DNA from 4 places in the Paenibacillus sp. HWE-109 genome. Region 4 is predicted to be linked to each of the others. Evidence: riboswitches for the same ligand, from Rfam matches in the RefSeq annotation. Region 4 holds a riboswitch; each other region holds the start of a gene.
What was found. A riboswitch is a leader RNA that binds a small molecule or an ion and turns the genes downstream of it on or off. The one in region 4 is predicted to bind ZMP and ZTP.

Region 1 (4,724 bases), 2.1 Mb from region 4:
TGAGAATTTAAATAAATTCAATAAAGAAAAGTTAATTCCGCCTGACTGGCTCACGATGGACTATAAAGCATGGACACAATTCATGACAACGAATAAATCATTCATCACCGTTCAATTTATCGGACAGATCGAAATTATGAACAGTCAGTTGAAAGAAGGCAATTTGAAGTTTATGGCACCACCCATTGGTATCGGTACGCAGCCGTATCTCCCAAAAGGCGGCACCGAGGAATATGGATTTGCGGTTGCTTCTAAGACCCAGAAGCTGGATGCTTCCCTTCGTTATCTGGATTACATCTATTCAGAGAAAGGCAAGGAAATCCAAAGTTGGGGCAAGGAAGGTGAAACCTATACCACCCAAGGGGGTAAGCGCAAGTTCAAGGACGTGTACAAAGAAGCCAACGATTTACGCCGGGAATCAGGTATTCAAACAGCGGGTACGTATGGATGGTTTGACTTTCATGCATGGCTGTCCCTTGTCAAAGAAAGTGAGCAATTCTCCTATCAGGAAGCTCCTAAATATCGATTCCCTACATACAACAGACTGCCTGTTCTGACACTGGAAGAAGCGGCTTCGGTCACTGTTTCTAATGATCAATTGTACAAATTTTACACAACATCAATAAGTAAATTTATTTTGGGTGATACACCGATGAGCGAGTGGGATAAATTCACCCAGGATCTGGATAAATACGACTTGAAGAAACTTCTCACTACGTATCAGACCGCATTGGACCGACAAAAAGCGAATGCAAGTAAATAAGGGATGAAAGAACAGAAGTAAGCATGATTTGCTTATATCGCTAGGAGTGGCTGCAGTGGCATATTTTTCATTAATTTTAGCGGTACTCATATGGGGTTTGTCTTATATATTCATGAAAGATGGAACGGCTCAGTATCCGAAGGATTTGTTTCAATTATGGCGGTATGTGCTTGTGAGTGCGATCTACGTCATTATTTTCTACAAATCGATCAGGAGAATTAAGGCGAAATTGTGGGTAGCAGGCTTGTTCAAACTAGGGCTGGCCAACTTCGTACTCAGCTTTTTTTCCATATATGCGATACAATATACGACTCCGACGAGGATCGTCATGATTAATAGCCTGATCGTTGGCGTTGTTCCCTTATTGCAATATATACACTATAAGACGCAGATTAGTCTGAATGAGAAAATGGCAATAGGCATATCCTTGATAGCGATAACTTTTTTGCTTGAGCCATACAAGCTGACTCTTCAGATCGGAGACGTACTGGGCCTCATAGGTATGATTGGGTATGCCTATACAATTGTAATTATGAATCAGTTATTGCAAAAGGAACAAACTTCGGTCATTCAGGTTTCTTTTCTTACCGTAGCGGGTTCGGCATTCTATTTTGGTTTGGTTGCCGTGTATTACGGACTGTTTCATTCTGAATGGTTCTCTGCACAAATAATACCTAGAGATGTCCATACAATTGCAGCAATTGCGTTTATGATCGTCATTGTTTCTATATTTTCCAACCTATTGCAATCGATTGGACAGAGAAAACTGTCATCGGTTGTTGTAGCGATTGTGTTTTGTTTGGAGCCTGTTATAACAGCTGTTTTTGATTACATCCTGCTTGGCAACGTCCCTTCAACAGGCATCATCATTTGCGGATTTCTGCTGGTTCTTGCTACCATAACGGCCTCGATGAAAAAGGTGCGAGCAGAGACATCAGTAGGTGCATGAGTGACAAGAAAAAAACTGCGCTTTGCAGTTAATGGGAGCTGTTGAATCATCGTCGACGCCCCAAAAGGATCCTTCTTTCCCGGTCTATTTATAAAGATAGACAAATAAACTAATGCCCTCTTTTTTGATATGGTAGTTCTTAAATGGTGTTTCGTTTAAAAGTGATTCAAAATCTTTTATTGTGTACGCACCTTGTTTTAGGAAAGTTTTAAATGCGAATTTCACAAAATGCTTGTCAAATCCTTTCATTCCTGTCTGTTTAATCTCATTGTTAATATCTTCAGAGGTTGCCTCATGATTCATGTCGATGATTAGGGATGTTCCACCTTCTTTCAGCACTCGATGCATTTCACACAGCGCCTTTGACGGATCCTTAAAGTTCTTGAATGCAGCACTGCAAACAATAAAATCAAAAAAGTTATCTTCGGATGGTAGATTAGATGCGTTACCTTCCTTAAAATCAACGGAGACATTTGCTTCTTTTGCATTATTTTTTTCTATTTTCACAAAGTCTGCGCTTATCTCGACTCCTGTAACGTTAAACCCTTTCTTGGCGAGTTCAATCGACAAATAACCCGGCCCAGGCGCAACTTCCAAAATATGTGCATTTGTGCCGACTAAAGCTGCAACTTCATTCGCGTAATCTTGCATTTGAGTCATTCGACTTTTGCGAGAATTCTTATCGTACCACTTTGCAGTTAAGCCATAAATTCCGACATCTTTATTTTTTCGTTTGTTTTTCATCATATACATATATCTCCTTTATAGTGAAATCGATTCCTTTTGCATCTTATCGATTTCATTATATGGGATGGATTAGCGTGCCTGAACCATCCGACGGATGAAATGCAGCTCCGTCTTCAGACGGAGTCGTCTTAATTGAATAACCAAGAGAATTGGAACAACATGAGCATCCATATGCATTGTAAATAATGACTCCATTGTGTAAAATTGTCTTAAGAATTAATCTGTGTGTTACTGGCGCGAACATGGTGAACCATGAGGGAGCACGCAGAATAGCAGCCGTACGCCTGGGCAAAGTATTTGGACTAAAGTCTGAATACTTTTTTTATTTTCTGAGAGGGGTTTTTTGAATGGAAGATATTAATCTGCGGTATGGAATGAATCCACATCAAAAGAAGGCAAAGATTTATTCTGGAGAAAAACTACCTATAAAGATCTTAAATGGCGAGGCAAGTTACATTAACTTTTTAGATGCATTAAACGCTTTCCAACTAGTTCGAGAACTTAGACAAAGTATCGGTCTACCGGCAGCAGCATCCTTTAAGCATGTAAGCCCAGCTGGTGCAGCTGTATATTCTCCGTTGTGTGACTCGCTTGTTAAATCTTATTTTGTTGAAGGCTTAGAGCTATCCCCATTGGCCAGCGCTTACGCAAGAGCCAGAGGGGCGGATCGGATGTCTTCGTTTGGTGATTGTGCGGCTTTTAGTGATAAAGTTGATGTAACAGTAGCGAATTTACTCAAAAAAGAGGTCTCCGATATCATTGTTGCACCAGGATATGACGAGGATGCTCTGATACTTTTAAAAAAGAAAAAGAACGGAAATTATCTCATTTTAGAGATCGATCCTGATTATGTACCCAATCCAATCGAACAAAGATCAGTCTACGGTATTACAATGGAACAAGAAAGAAATGATGCAGCGATATCGGTAGAAATCTTCAATAACATTGTAACCAAGCAGCGAATAATTCCTGATAACTCTAAAAGGGATCTTCTCGTTGCAATGATCACCCTCAAATACACACAATCAAACTCTGTTTGTTTTGCGCTTGACGGACAAACCATTGGAATTGGTGCAGGGCAACAATCACGAATTCATTGTACGCGACTTGCAGCTGAAAAAGCTGATAATTGGTGGTTAAGACAACATCCAATCGCACAACAAATGGTTTTCCGTGCCGGAATATCCCGTACTGAAGTAAATAATGCCATTGATGGTTGGACGAATGAGGACTTTACACCTGCCGAAGAAAAGCAATGGAAACAATATTTTAATAGGGTACCTGAACGACTTGCGAAGGCAGAGAAACAAAATTGGTTAACAGGCTTAAAAGAAGTTTCATATACTTCTGACGCTTTTCTGCCTTTCCGTGATAATATTGACCGGGCTGTTCAGAGTGGAGTGAGGTACCTGGTCCAAAGCGGTAATTCGTTGCGTGATGAGCAAGTTATTGAAGCTGCAAACGAATATGGAATTGTAATGGCCTATTCGAATATCCGTTCATTTCATCATTAATTTGTCACTAATTAAAGTTGAAGTACTTGATCCTTACAGCTAAATGATGTATATTGTTTTAAATTGACATTACAGCAGGTCTAAAAAAGGAGGAGCCATGTCACCACGTACCAAAGAACAAAATGACGCGATCCGGGAGATGCGGATGGACCAAATTATGCAAGCGGCTGCGGAAGTATATTTGGAAAAAGGCATTCAATTGGAAATACGCGATGTTGCGGTAAAGGCAGAGCTCGGCTACGGAACTGTGTATCATTACTACAAAAATAAGCACATGCTGTTGGAAGATTTACTGTGGGATGCCCTGAATCGAACGGAGTCGGCAGTGAAGCCCGCTTTGACGGGGGACAGTGACAGTTTGCTTAAAGCGGAGTCGTTCTCCAGGTTGCTTCTGCGGGAGTGTATCAAGGATCCTTCCGTCTTTATTTTGTTAAAAACGGTTGCAGATAATTTCCATCACTTCCCGGGAAACCGGTTCATTAAGCTGTTTACCGATTTTCAGGAACGAATCTATTTGCCGTTTGTGGACATGATTCGTGAAGGGATCGGTTCCAAATCACCAGAGAAAACAGCTAATTTGATATTTGGCTCGCTCGTTGGCTGCGCAGCATTGAACATCCACCACAATATGCGGAACGAGATGGATGTGGAAGGGTTCGTCGACATGATTTTTTTGGGCATACAATCAAAGGAGAGATGAATGGAATGATCATCCTGAAATCGAGAGCAGAAATTGAAGAAATGAGAAAAG
Region 2 (4,724 bases), 1.1 Mb from region 4:
CCACAAAGATGAGATCCGCTTGGTGGTACCGGGAGGCTACCGGCTTCGCAACATGCTTGCAGGTCCTGAAGCTTCGGAGTATATAAGCAAGCTCAACATTCAGAAATCATTTATTTCTGCCACTGGCGTTCATTTGCAGCATGGCTTTACGATCTATACAAGTGATCTTGTCGATTATAAGCGTGCCTTGATTAAGTCCAGTGCTATCGTATATGGCGTTGTCGATCATTACAAATTCGGTCAATGCGCATTGCGAACCTTTGCGGCGCTATCTGAGGTAGCCATGATCCTAACGGATCGTTCGCTCCCCGCCGAAACAGCCCAACAGTTTACAGAAGCAGGCGTTCCGATTGTAACTCACTAGTGATAAGGAGCATTGTTCATGACACTTTTTAATTTAGCAGGCAAAACAGCTTTCGTAACCGGCGCTTCCGGCGGTCTTGGTCAAGCGATGGCCATCGGACTTGCTGAAGCTGGCGCGAATGTGATTGCCGTTTCCTCTTCCGAAAGCGTACAAACTGTAGAAGCTATCCGCGCGTTGGGCGGCAAAGCCGAACTGATAGCGGCAGATCTTAGCAACGAAGACATCCTGGAGGATGTTGTGAATAAAGCAATCGGTTTCTATGGCAGTATCGACATTCTCGTGAATAATGCGGGCATCATCCGCCGTACGCCAGCTGTTGATCATGGCCGTCAAGATTGGCATGACGTCATTGACTTAAACTTGAACTCCGCCTTTTTCTTATGCCAATTGATTGGACGCCATATGATTGAACGCGGCAGCGGCAAAATCATCAATATCGCCTCCATGCTCACTTATCAAGGCGGTATTAACGTGCCTGGCTATACAGCGAGCAAACATGCGATTGCCGGCGTGACGAAAGCGCTAGCCAACGAATGGGCTGGAAAAGGCATTCAGATCAACGCGATTGCTCCTGGTTATATGACAACGAACAACACAGCACCAATTCTAAAAGACGAGAAACGCACACAATCGATCACCGATCGTATTCCGGCAGGTCGTTGGGGATCTCCGGAGGATCTCAAAGGTCCGGTTGTCTTCTTATCCTCCACAGCTTCAGACTATATGAACGGTCACGTGCTTTGCGTGGACGGCGGATGGATGGCGAGATAATGGGGATTGGCACGTTAGCTCATACAGTCGGACAGCTGCCACTGAAGCAACTAACGGAGAAGCTTAGCGGACGAGGCGTCGACTTCGTACAATTGGCGCTCAGCAAAGCGATTCGTGATATCGACACAAGTATTGGCAAACTCAGTCCCGCACTAGCGAACCATATCGGCGAGCAGTTTCATCGTTCTGGCATACGTATCGGCGTACTCGGCTGCTATATCAATCCGATTCATCCAGACCCGCAGCAGCGGCGTCTTGAGATCAATCGGTTCAAAGAGCATCTGCGATTTGCCCGAGATTTCGGGACTTCCATCGTCGCAACAGAAACCGCTGAATTAACGACTTATCTCGCTCACGATGCTGAGCGTTATGAAGATATTGGCTGGACGACACTTAAACAAACCGTCGAGGAACTAGCAGAGGAAGCGGAACGCTGGGGTGTTTTCATCGGTTTGGAGCCTGTTGCCACACATACACTGTCCAGCAGTGCAAAAATGGCACGGATTCTGGAAGAAGTTCCCTCCAGCAATCTGGGCGTCGTCTTTGATCCGGTCAACTTGCTCCCGATCGCGGCAATTGAATCGCAGGAAGCATTTCTCGATCAAGCTTTTGCTGCCTTCGGAGACCGGATCGTTCTTGCTCATTTGAAGGATGTTAACGTGCAAAGTGATACACTCGAGGCCGTGCGCTCAGGGCATGGTATTTTCCAAACAAAATCCTTTCTGGACAAGCTTCATCAAGCCAAGCCAGGCGTTGATATTTCGTTAGAGATGGTCTCCGATGATAATTTGGATGCCACCATTCAATATGTAAGAGGTCTACTGGGATAAAAATCAGGGCTGCCTTTAAGTAGTTATATCTACTTGAAAGCAGCCCCTTTGGGGCTCGTTAAATCGCTTACTTTTTGATATCCGGCTCCGTTAGAACCGTATAAGAATTCCCCAAATGACGCTGCAGCGCCTTCAGTGCAGCAACACCAACAGCAATATCATCTTCCCCGGCCCCTCCGCTGACACCGACACCCCCGATGACAGTTCCATTAACCACAATAGGAATGCCGCCAACGAAAATAGCAAACTTGCCCGGCATCATCGCATGTATGCCAAAAGCTTCCCCATGTATCGTCGCCGGCCCCCCAGGCTGCGTGAATAAATGCGTCGAACGCCTGTGACCGCTGGCGGTGAAGGCTTTGGCAATCGCCATGTCCGGACTCGTATTCCGAGCGCCATTCATTCGTTCCAACGCAATCAAGTACCCGCCATCATCGACAATGCAGATCGTCTCCGCTGTGCCGGCCGCTCTTGCTGCTTCAATACCCGCTTCTATCATGACCTTCGCTTCTTCTAATTCCAATTTTAATACGGATTTCATGCATGGACCCCCTCCTCCCTGTAAACTCCTATTCGCCTGAGTGCAAACTCCTCTTCCATTCATATGGGGATAACACAGGAATAAGTCTTGCTGTTCGTTCGAAAAATGAGATTGAAGTTTTAGGATAACAATTGTAAAATACTTGTAATTGAACCGATGTGTAACTGGCGTAAACATGGGGTACCATGAGGGAGCACATTGCAGACAGCCGTACGCCTGGGCAAAGTATTTGATCACAGATCAAGTGCTTTTTTTGTTTTATGGACAATAGAAAGGTCAGGTGCATCACTATGAAAATTGCCTTCGTTTTGTTTGATGGTGTAACAACGCTAGACTTCACAGGGTTCTATGAAGCAATTACTTGGCTGCGGATACTGGGGGCAAAAGCTGATGTTTCCTGGGACTTCTGTGCCATGCAAGAGGAAATAACCGATGATCGCGGGTTAACAATGAAAGCTAATCGTGTCTCTCCCGATCTTTCCGGTTATGGTTTGGTATTTGTCCCCGGTGGATTTGCAACCCGTCAACTACGATATGATGCTGACTTTATCGCATGGCTCCAAACTGCATCTGCCGCGACTTACAAAGTTTCTGTCTGCACAGGCGCATTGCTGCTTGGGGCAGCCGGTTTTCTTAAAGGCAAGAAGGCCACAACCAATCCATCAGCTTATGAATTATTAGCCCCTTACTGTGCGGAGGTTATCGAAACACGCCTTGTCAAAGACGGAAATCTCTTTACCGGAGGCGGCGTTTCGGCCTCGCTCGACTTAGGCTTGTTTGTCGTTGAATCCCTTACGGATTCCGGGTTCGTGCAGCAAGTACAAGTGAAGATGGACTATCCCTACTATCGCGCAGGGCAATATTCTGTGATATCTACAAAACTAATTTAACAGGAATTCCTCCTGCTATTTTTGTCAAAACCACTCTATTCCGCCATCTAACGGGAAAAACTCCCTCTATTTTCTGAGAATATCGCAATTCAGCGAGCATTCATCAGAAGTAGAGGGAGCTTTTCCATTTAATCCAACTTTTCAGGCGGAAATCGATAAAATAGCGGGAGCTTTTCCTGTTAGCTTAGGAGGAGAAGCAAAAAAACTGCACATCTTCCGCTACTTAGGCTTGTTTGTCGTTGAATCCCTTACGGATTCCGGGTTTGTGCAGCAAGTACAAGTGAAGATGGACTATCCTTACTATCGCGCAGGGCTATATTCTGTGATATCTACAAAACTATTAACAGGAATTCCTCCTGCTATTTTTGTCAAAACCACTCTATTCCGCCATCTAACGGGAAAAACTCCCTCTATCTTCTGAGAATATCGCAATTCAGCGAGCATTCATCAGAAGTAGAGGGAGCTTTTCCATGTAATCCAACTTTTCAGGCGGAAATCGATAAAATAGCAGGAGCTTTTCCTGTTTAGCTTAGGAGGAGGAGCAAAAAAGCTGCACATCTTCCGCTACTTCACTTGCCAACCATCAGAATCCTGCTGCAAATTCCATAGATTCGCATAAATACCATTCTGCGAGATTAGCTCGCTATGCGTGCCTCTTTGAACAAGCTGACCTTGATCCAGCACTAGAATGCTGTCTGCGTTTTGAATGGTTTTTAGGCGGTGGGCGATGATAATCAGAGTTTTATTCGCAACCAACTCATTAATGGCCTGCTGCACAGCGGATTCGTTCTCGGGATCGAGCGAGGCCGTCGCTTCGTCAAGCAGCACGATCGGGGCATCTTTCAATAATGCGCGCGCAATGGAAAGTCGCTGCTTCTCCCCGCCTGATAGCGTGGAGCCACCTTCTCCCACCGGCGTGTCATAACCTTGTGGCAATTGGGAGATGAATTCGTGGCAGCACGTACGCTTGGCTGCTTCTTCTACCTCTTCCTGAGTAGCTTCCATATTCCCGATTCGGATGTTATTGCCGATGGTATCCTGGAACAGATACACATCTTGGAATACCATCGAAATATGCTTGAAAAGTTTCTCTGGATCGGCATCACGGAGCGATTGCCCGCCAATGCTGATCGACCCCTGATCTACATCCCAGAAGCGGGCAATGAGGCGGGTTACGGTACTCTTCCCGCTGCCAGAAGGCCCCACCAAGGCTGTGATCGTTCGGGGCTCAATGGTGAAAGACATGTCTTTCAACACAGGCGAATGAGCATCATAACCAAAGGTTACCCGATCGAAAACAATCGAGCCATACGGCTTTATGCTGTAAG
Region 3 (4,724 bases), 2.4 Mb from region 4:
TGGATGTTTTCTGGCCGGGACCGCTAACTATTGTGCTGCCTGTGCGAACGGGCGGCATTTCGCCGTTGGTAACGGCTGGCCTTGCTACGGTGGGGATACGTATACCGGATCATCCTGTTGCTTTGGAGCTTCTGCGTGAAGCCGGGCTGCCGATCGCGGCTCCTAGCGCCAATAGCTCAGGACGTCCGAGTCCGACTTTGGCGGAGCATGTCAGGGACGATTTGGACGGACGCATTGGCGGTCTTGTGGACGGTGGCGCAACGGGTGTTGGCGTGGAGTCCACTGTGATTCAGCTGGCGGACGGTGAATTGTATATTCTTCGTCCCGGGGGCGTAACCGCGGAGCAGCTGCGGTCGGTACTTCCGAATCTGCGAATGCATGAACCGGAGCGGGAAGATGTAGGAGCTTCAGAAACGCCGCGAGCTCCGGGAATGAAGTACACGCATTATGCACCGCAAGGCTTTATGCATATTGTGCAGGGAGATCACGCTGAAGCTGTGATGGCTTGGATTCAGCAAGATATTCGGGCTGCCCGAGCACGAGGTGAATCCACAGGTGTGCTTACTTTCGAAGAGAGAGCCTCGCAGTATGACGCTGATCTGGTTATTGCTTGCGGGTCGTTGTCGGAACCGGCATCGATTGCTCATGGCCTGTATGCGGCGTTAAGACAATTCGATCAACAAGGTATAGCTTACATTGTGGCAGAAGGCTGCCCCGAAGTCGGAATTGGCCTTGCCATTATGAATCGTCTGCGCAAAGCAGCCGGTCACAGGCTTGTACGTGTTTAGCTAGCATGATTCCCTGTTTGTCCGCATATCTTGGGAGAGAAAGCGGACAAGGGGGATAGCACGATGCACGTATCTGGTGTGGAATTGGGACAGCTGGTCACGATTATTATTATGGCGATCGCTCTCGGTCTGGATGCTTTTTCTTTGGGCATAGGCATAGGCATGAAAGGGATTCGTTTGCTGGATATTTTGAAAATTAGCCTCGTGATTGGACTATTTCACATTATTATGCCTCTTATGGGGATGTTCATGGGACAATATGTCTCGTTGCTCCTTGGTAATGTAGCTACTGCGGCAGGGGGATGCCTGCTTATTCTACTAGGCTCACATATGGTGTATAGTTCGATTCGCGGAGAAGAAGCGACCGCCTTTGATCATAGAACGTTATGGGGGTTAATGATTTTCTCGCTTAGCGTCAGTATAGATTCGTTCTCCGTTGGGGTATCGCTGGGCATGTTTGCTACAGATATTGTACTGACAGTACTTATTTTCGGTCTTTTTGGCGGACTGCTATCGATTGCAGGCTTACTGGTTGGCAGACGGGTGAGCGGCTGGGTCGGTGAGTATGGCGAAGCTTTCGGCGGGCTGATTTTATTGGCGTTTGGGATCAAGTTTTTGCTATGATACAATGAAGATATAGAAGCTTTAAGGGAGGGATTTCAAGTTGCGAATTCTATTTGTATGTACAGGAAATACGTGCCGCAGTCCATTAGCAGAAGGTTTGCTGCGTATTCGGGTGCACCAAGAAGGGCTTGCGGCGGAGGTTCGTTCAGCAGGGGTATCGGCCATATCCGGCGGTCCTATTTCTCGGAACAGCGCATCGCTTCTGCAGGAAGCGGGCTTCAAGGATTCGCTGTCATCGCTAGCGATTCAGGAGTCGGAAGTACAGTGGGCCGACCTTATTTTAACCATGACCATGGGGCACAAAAGGACCGTCATTCAGCGGTTTCCTGATGCGATGGAGAAGACGTTTACGCTCAAAGAGTATGTGGAAGACGATACTCGTGTTCGGCAAGCGATTGAAGAGAGAGAGCGCCTCGTGACCGAGGTTCAGCTCAAGCAGGCTCTTTCGCAAGCCGTTTCTGTGGAGGAAAGAAGTCGGATCTACCAGCTCGAGCAGGAAATCCCTGACTATGACATATCCGATCCGTTCGGCGGACCTCTGGAGGTTTATCGGCAAACGGCGGAAGAGATCAGCAGCAGCTTGGATAAATTGGTTAAGAAAATCCGCACGTAGGAAATACGGATACATCTTTACACCTAAGCCGGAATGCGGTAAAATAGACCTATCAATCAAGACTCAATGTAACTGGCGACGAGTGGGAGCAACCACAATGGAGCATTGAGCTATACGGCCGGTCGCCTGGGCAAAAGAGCAACGCGCTTATTCTAGCGTGTCCGCTCTTTTTTTCGTTTTTAGCGCGCTTTGGGATATAATAGGATGGTCGAATTCGAAGAAGATGAGGAGCGTTCTATTCATGAAAATTGCCTTAGGTGCGGATCATGCAGGCTATCGTTTGAAAGATGTAATCATTCCTTTTATTGAATCATTAGGCCATCAGGTTATTGATTATGGCTGCAGCTGTGCAGATTCGGTGGATTATCCCGACTATGCGCTTCAAGTTTGTGAGCAAGTCGTTTCCGGCGGTGCTGATAAAGGAATTCTCATTTGCGGGACGGGCATCGGGATGTCGATTGCCGCGAATAAGGTGCCGGGTATCCGTTGTGCGCTTGTCCATGATCTATTTTCGGCGAAAGCAACGCGTGAGCATAATGACACGAATGTGCTTGCGTTAGGGGAACGCGTTATCGGCCCCGGCGTAGCCGAGGAAATCGTGAAAATCTGGTTGGAAACCGAGTTTTCCCAAGGTGTTCGCCACCAGAACCGCATTAATAAAGTGCAAAGCATCGAAGATCGCTTCACGGTTCAAGCGTAGGAGCGGGCGCCATCATGACAGATTCCATACTTCACCATGTTGCTGAAGGTTTGGAAACGAATCTTCGAGAGTTGATCCAAGTAGGCAGCCTGCGGCCAGGTCATATTCTGGTCATCGGTACGAGCACGAGTGAAATCCTCGGGCATCGGATTGGCACGTCGGGTACGCTGGATGCGGCGAAGCCGATTTATGACACGGTGCAGCGCATTAGCCGCGAATTCGGGCTGCATGTTGCTTTTCAATGCTGCGAACATCTGAATCGTGCTCTCGTTATTGAAGAAGAGCTGTTGCTGCTAACGCCGCAGCTTGAGCCTGTATCCGTGATCCCGGTTCCCAAAGCCGGTGGCTCCATGGCCTCTTATGCCTATCGCCACTTCGCGAAGCCCGTGGTTGTGGAGACGATTCAGGCCCATGCGGGTATCGATATTGGCAGTACCCTGATTGGGATGCATCTGCGTCGTGTCGCTGTTCCTGCAAGGCCGCCAGTGCGAAACCTTGGTCATGCTTATGTGACAATGGCGTTCACACGGCCCAAATTGATTGGCGGTATCCGAGCTGTTTATTCGGCAGATACAGCTGAGCAGCTATACCAGACAGCCGCACCAGATGCGGATTGTTAACTTATTCCCTCGGTGAATGATGATTAAACAGATATGACTATTTTCTAGGAGGAATTTCCCATGACAAGTTTTCTGAACAAACAAGATCCGAAAATCGTAGAAGCAATGAACCTTGAGCTTGGCCGTCAACGCGACAAAATCGAGCTGATCGCTTCTGAGAACATCGTAAGCCAAGCTGTTCTTGAAGCAATGGGTACTGTACTTACGAACAAATATGCAGAAGGCTACCCAGGCAAAAGATACTATGGCGGCTGTGAGTACGTAGACATCGTGGAAGATATCGCTCGCGACCGTGCGAAAGAGCTTTTCGGTGCTGAACACGCGAACGTTCAACCGCACTCCGGCGCACAAGCGAACATGGCTGTTTACTTGGCAGCTCTGAACCCTGGCGACACGGTGCTTGGTATGAACCTTGCACATGGCGGTCACTTGACGCATGGCAGCCCGGTGAATGCTTCCGGTATTCTTTACAACTTCGTCGCTTACGGCGTAAGCGAAAAAGATTTCCGCATCGACTACGACGATGTTCGCAAAGCGGCATTCAAACATAAGCCTCGCATGCTTGTAGCTGGCGCAAGTGCTTACCCGCGTACGATTGATTTCGAAGCTTTGGCATCCATCGCTAACGATGTAGGCGCATTGTTCTTCGTCGATATGGCGCATATCGCAGGTCTGGTTGCTGCTGGTTTGCACCCGAACCCAGTGCCGCACGCGCATTTCGTTACAACAACAACGCACAAAACGCTTCGCGGACCACGTGGTGGTATGATTTTGACGCGCAAAGCTTGGGCTGCAGCGATTGATAAAGCGGTATTCCCTGGTTCCCAAGGCGGTCCTTTGATGCACACAATCGCAGCGAAAGCTGTTTCCTTCGGTGAAGCTTTGCAGCCGGATTTCAAAGTATACGGTCAAAATGTCATCAACAATGCACAAGCATTGGCGACAGCTCTTACGGCTGAAGGCATCAACCTAGTTTCCGGTGGTACGGATAACCACTTGATGCTGATCGACCTTCGCAACCTGAACATCACGGGTAAAGATGCTGAGCACGTGCTTGACGAAATCGGAATTACAGCGAACAAAAATGCGATTCCTTTCGACCCAACTAGCCCGTTCATTACAAGTGGTATCCGTTTGGGTACGCCGGCTGTAACGTCCCGTGGCATGGGTGAAGAAGCGATGAAAACGATCGCCAAAGTTATCGGTCTTACTTTGAAAAACCCGAAAGACGAAGCTGTATTGGAAAAAGCTCGCGGTCTTGTGAAAGATTTGACAGCTCAATACCCGCTTTACCCAGGTTTGACTTACTAATTTTTAACTTATAGAAGAGAAGCTGTCTTTAGGTAGATGATATCTGCTTGAAGGCAGCTTCTTTGTGT
Region 4 (4,724 bases):
TGTAGTGTTTTTGCTGCCTTGTCCTTGCTGTTTATGACCTTCAGACATTGTATTTCACCTCTTGATGTACGTTTTGGGAGTGCGAGATTATTATGAGCATTCGAAGGAATTTGATACGATAAAAAAATAAAAGCCCTGCCAGACGATAGACATCGTCAGTCAGGGCGATAAGCCGAATAGATCTATACAATTAATGGTTGGGAGTGAGCAGCTTGTCTTCCAATGTTTGTTTTAGCTTCTTGATGGCATCTGTTTCTAGCTTGTGGTTCTGACTAAATTTGGCTCCAGTTAAAGCAAGCGCTTCCTTAACAGTCATCTCTACGCGAATAACTTCTTCACCTTGCGAGATTTGAATGGATTTTTGGCCCATTTTCATCACTCCTATGTCAACTTTTTGAAGTGAAAACCTTGATTTGTCGCACTTTTAATATAACACACCATGTTAGGTTAAACAAGGGTTATTAAGACCTATTTTAAAAAGAAAATAATGTCGCACGATGGTTACTGGCCTACCTTTTCGGCCGCATCCACGGTGTGCTTGAGCAGCATGGCTATGGTTACCGGACCTACGCCGCCTGGAACAGGTGTAATCGCACTCGACTTCGTGAGACAAGCCTCATAATCGACATCGCCGATATTCCCTGCATTGTATCCGGCATCAATCACAATGGCGCCTTCTTTGATCCAAGATCCTTGAACAAAGGCTGGTTTGCCTACTGCAGCAACGAGAATATCTGCTAATCCAACGATATGATCGAGACCGACTGTCCTGGAATGACAGATGGTGACCGTTGCGTTTCGGTTCAAAAGCATTAGGGAAACAGGCTTGCCAAGAATTGGGCTGCGGCCAATAACGACGGCATGCTTGCCTTCGATAGGGATTTGATAATCTTCCAATATGGCTAGGATCGCCGCAGGGGTACAGGAAGGAAAGCTGGCTTCGCCAAAAGCATTTTGCGCAAAGCCCAGCATCGTAACGCCATCCACATCTTTATGAATACTAATGGCTTCAAAGGCGGCTCTTTCGTCAATTTGAGGCGGAACCGGATGCTGCAAGAGAATGCCATGAACGTAGGAATCTTGGTTCATTTCATGGATGACAGCAATAAGTTCTTCCGTTGTCGTCGTTTGCGCGAGATGAATGCGTCTGGATTGAATCCCCAAACGACGGCAGGCATTGCCTTTCATGCGCACATAGGTTTCCGAAGACGGATCATCACCAACCAGGATGGTAACCAGACAGGGCTGGATGCCTTTTGCCGCTAATTGGCTGACTCTAATGGCTAAATCTTGTTGGATCTGACGGGCAACGCGGGTACCGTCCAATAACAATTTGTCAGAATTCATCTTGCCACAACCCTTCGAATGGATGATAAAAACACAAAGAGGCAAGGGGATAACTCCCCTTACCTCTGCCCAGGCGTACGGCATATGCATCAATGTGCTTCCCCATGGATATCCATGTTCCGCCAGTTACACATTAACTTTCAATTATATTTATCATAATCGTCTGCCCTGTAAAACGCAAGCTTAGCATCTAGAGCATCCAGATTAACTGTAGCAGCGAATTTCCACGATCTCAGCTCGCTCAGAGCCATTCGTAGCCTCAATAAGAACACGGATTCGATCCGTTGTCACAGGGGCTGTCAGCGCATGAACATGATGCCGAGTGTGATTGTTAGTTCCTTCTGCTACGGTCGTCCACTCGCCACTCTTGAAGGCTTGCAATTTATAAGATTTGACCAGTTCCGGAATGATTTCAAATTCTGTTCGATGATGATGCAAGTTAATTAAATCCTCATTGACATCATCATTGAATGTGAGATGCACGCTCTGGATATGGACAGCCTCTGTCCAACTCACTTCAAGCCATTCGGGCTTGGAGACTTGTAAGGAAGTTGATGACCAAGCATGAGGTCCGCCATAAGGACGCTTATAGCCATCAGAAGCTTTATCTGGTGCAAATGCCTCCGTAGGCGAGAGCAAGCGGAAGCAGATCGGGCTTCGAACGAATTGGTACTGACGCCAGTCTACCACGGGCTGGTGATGATGCATATCGCCGAAATCAGCCGACTTCTCGCTGCCGTAGGCGAATGAATGGACCCCAGTTTGCGGTTGGGCGGATTGATGAACAGAAACAGCGGGATTGCTTTTCAGAATAATAAAAGCATTCTGTGCCGTTTCCGGGTGCCACGCAAGCGGAGCCGTCACCCATTGCTGTGATCCTTGCGGGACAGCAACTTGGATGGAACTCACCAGACTAGCAGGAACGTAGTTCTGCGGCTTTCCTGTGCTCCAAAGCTCAACAGTCAGCTCAGTAGCTTCCGAAGCGTCTAAGAGCAGTTCTACGCCTTCTATGAATGGATCTACCGGCAAGAGTAAAGCGATGTGCGTATCCAATGCCAGGCTAGACGCAGATTGCTCCAGCGCAAGCTGGGTCAGCGTGCTGGATGCGCTCACGGCGGCCGCGCTGCGCACGAGATCGGCTGCATCCGCGTTCTTCAGGCCGAGCACAGCAGCGTCCTGGCGCAGCAGCGTTTGCTGCAGCTCGCCCAGGTGGCCGTCGTGCAGCTCGCGAGGCGAGATGCCCTTCGCCGCGCAAAGAGCGGCTCCCGTGCCGGCGGCTTCGCCGATGACAGCGCAGGTTGCCATGACGCGCGTAGTGCCGAAGGCCACGTGGGACGCGCTGATATTGCGTCCTGCCATCAACATATTCGTCACGTTGACGGAGTAGAGCGAGCGGAAAGGAATATGGTAGCTGCCATCCATATGCATATGTTTCGAGCCGCTCACAGTGGCATACATGCCTTGCGGCGGATGCAGGTCAATGGACCAACCGCCGAAAGCAACGCGGTCAGCGAACAGTTCCTGGGCGATAACATCGTTCTGATTCAGCACGTAGTCCCCAACGAAACGACGATATTCCCGCTTGCCTGGCAAGGAACCGATCCATTCGAGCGTGAGATTGTCGCTGTCGAATTGACCGGAATTTTTGATGTAATTCCATATCCCGTAAATAACGGAGGACAATTCGTCGCGAATGCGTTCATTATCATGAACAGTATCCAGTTCACCGCCCCATTCAATCCACCAATACGAACAGCCATTATCCCCGCTGCGAATGACACGTTTCATGGGGATTGAAGTCTGTGTGATATCTTTGGCGAAGCTAGGTGCGATATATTTAACCGGACGGCCAGCATCCTTGGTGTAGAACAACAGCGTACTTCCGAGCGTGATATCATCTTCGACAAGCGGAGCCCATTCTTCGTTGAATTCCTCTTGGGCTTCGCGGCCAATACGAAACTTGGCGCCTGCCAAGAAGCCTACAAGGCCATCCCCCGTGCAGTCTAGGTAAACGCGGCTGTCAAAGTGAATCCGACGTTCAGACCCCATCATCCAGCCTGTGACGGATCGAATCGTGCGGCTGTGTTCATCCCCATCTGCATCAACTTCATGAACATCTGTGTTTAAGAAAAGCGTAATATTCTTTTCTGCTTTCACTTTTTCAAGCACAATCAGATCCCAGATATAAGGGTTTCCATCGATATTGCGGTACTGATTTTCGACGAACATCTCACCCATAATGCCAGTTTCACGCGCATTGCGGTGTACACCATGGGAAGTGGCGCCGCACACCCACACGCGAACTTCACTGCTGGCGTTTCCGCCAAGTACCGGACGATTTTGAACAAGAGAGACAGTTTGACCTAATCGGGCTGCTGCAACAGCCGCGCAAACGCCTGCTAGACCGCCGCCAACTACGGTAATATCGGATGATACGATTTCATGTTTCATAACTAAGCACCTCGCTGTTGAATGGAATGTATTTGATTTCATCATAAAATAAATGATTCCCAATGAACATGCAGAGAGTTACAATAAGCATATACTTTATTTCATTATGGGGGAGGCGGTTGGATGCGCTCTCACGATCTGTCATTGAAGCTTCTTGGGCATGTATACTGGCATAAGAAGACGGAGTTCATGTTGGAGGTAGATGATTACCCGCTTTGGACGCTATTTGCGGTAGAAGAAGGTCGGTTTGCTTATCGAATAGGTGAGCATCAAGGTGAAGCCAGTTTCGGAGATTTGGTGCTATGTCCACCTCAAACAGCTTTCCATCGCCAAACATTGGAGCCCCTTTCCTTTCATTTCTTGCAGTTTATGTGGCTGTCAGAACGAAGCGCAGAGGAAGAAGGCGATTGGGCTGGCAAGCTGTCGATTCAAGATAAAGATCGATTACTCTCCAATTATCGCTATCTAAGACAACTGCAGGGTTGGGACGAAGAGAGCACGATGCATAGACAGCATATGGTGAATGATCTGATTCGTATCGTTGCCATGGAGCGGGCGCTAAGCGATGACAAGATTTCTGAATCGGATGAGCTCATGGAGGATGCGCGGAGGTTTCTACTGGAGCATGCCTACGAACGCTTATCCATGTTGGATGTGGCTGTAAGCCTTGGTCTGACCGCTGTTCAATTTACCCGCAAATTCCGCCGGGCCTTTGCTCAGACACCGTCCGAATTTCTGAATGAAATTCGCCTTACGCGAGCGCGGCATCTCCTCGAGGGATCGGCCTTAACCTTGGAAGCCATAGCCGCGAAGTGCGGGTATGAGAATGGTTTTTATTTGAGCCGCGTCTTCACGCAGAAGATCGGCATGGCGCCATCGGTCTACCGCAGCAGACACCGTGTATAGAATAAGAGCCTTGATCTCCG

Region 1: linked by a shared signal. The riboswitch ahead of LOZ80_RS11680 (phosphoribosylaminoimidazolecarboxamide formyltransferase) and the one ahead of LOZ80_RS21230 (bifunctional 5,10-methylenetetrahydrofolate dehydrogenase/5,10-methenyltetrahydrofolate cyclohydrolase) in region 4 are both predicted to bind ZMP and ZTP.
Region 2: linked by a shared signal. The riboswitch ahead of LOZ80_RS16520 (DJ-1/PfpI family protein) and the one ahead of LOZ80_RS21230 (bifunctional 5,10-methylenetetrahydrofolate dehydrogenase/5,10-methenyltetrahydrofolate cyclohydrolase) in region 4 are both predicted to bind ZMP and ZTP.
Region 3: linked by a shared signal. The riboswitch ahead of rpiB (ribose 5-phosphate isomerase B) and the one ahead of LOZ80_RS21230 (bifunctional 5,10-methylenetetrahydrofolate dehydrogenase/5,10-methenyltetrahydrofolate cyclohydrolase) in region 4 are both predicted to bind ZMP and ZTP.

Annotation. Positions count from the first base shown of each region.
Region 1 is NZ_CP091881.1:2,880,818-2,885,541, forward strand. Features, by position in the region: gene LOZ80_RS11665 (extracellular solute-binding protein) at 1-763, shown strand, start outside; gene LOZ80_RS11670 (DMT family transporter) at 819-1,712, shown strand; gene LOZ80_RS11675 (class I SAM-dependent methyltransferase) at 1,797-2,459, opposite strand; ZMP/ZTP riboswitch at 2,677-2,756, shown strand; gene LOZ80_RS11680 (phosphoribosylaminoimidazolecarboxamide formyltransferase) at 2,807-3,973, shown strand; gene LOZ80_RS11685 (TetR/AcrR family transcriptional regulator) at 4,071-4,673, shown strand; gene map (type I methionyl aminopeptidase) at 4,679-4,724, shown strand, end outside.
Region 2 is NZ_CP091881.1:3,871,917-3,876,640, forward strand. Features, by position in the region: gene LOZ80_RS16500 (DeoR/GlpR family DNA-binding transcription regulator) at 1-364, shown strand, start outside; gene kduD (2-dehydro-3-deoxy-D-gluconate 5-dehydrogenase KduD) at 383-1,135, shown strand; gene LOZ80_RS16510 (sugar phosphate isomerase/epimerase family protein) at 1,120-1,965, shown strand; gene LOZ80_RS16515 (GlcG/HbpS family heme-binding protein) at 2,033-2,506, opposite strand; ZMP/ZTP riboswitch at 2,657-2,735, shown strand; gene LOZ80_RS16520 (DJ-1/PfpI family protein) at 2,797-3,396, shown strand; gene LOZ80_RS16525 (ABC transporter ATP-binding protein) at 3,961-4,724, opposite strand, start outside.
Region 3 is NZ_CP091881.1:7,383,625-7,388,348, forward strand. Features, by position in the region: gene LOZ80_RS31690 (L-threonylcarbamoyladenylate synthase) at 1-788, shown strand, start outside; gene LOZ80_RS31695 (manganese efflux pump MntP) at 852-1,412, shown strand; gene LOZ80_RS31700 (low molecular weight protein arginine phosphatase) at 1,453-2,025, shown strand; ZMP/ZTP riboswitch at 2,084-2,164, shown strand; gene rpiB (ribose 5-phosphate isomerase B) at 2,267-2,725, shown strand; gene LOZ80_RS31710 (TIGR01440 family protein) at 2,740-3,345, shown strand; gene glyA (serine hydroxymethyltransferase) at 3,406-4,656, shown strand.
Region 4 is NZ_CP091881.1:4,988,859-4,993,582, reverse strand. Features, by position in the region: gene LOZ80_RS21235 (hypothetical protein) at 191-370, opposite strand; gene LOZ80_RS21230 (bifunctional 5,10-methylenetetrahydrofolate dehydrogenase/5,10-methenyltetrahydrofolate cyclohydrolase) at 502-1,347, opposite strand; ZMP/ZTP riboswitch at 1,408-1,487, opposite strand; gene LOZ80_RS21225 (FAD-dependent oxidoreductase) at 1,552-3,798, opposite strand; gene LOZ80_RS21220 (AraC family transcriptional regulator) at 3,922-4,704, shown strand.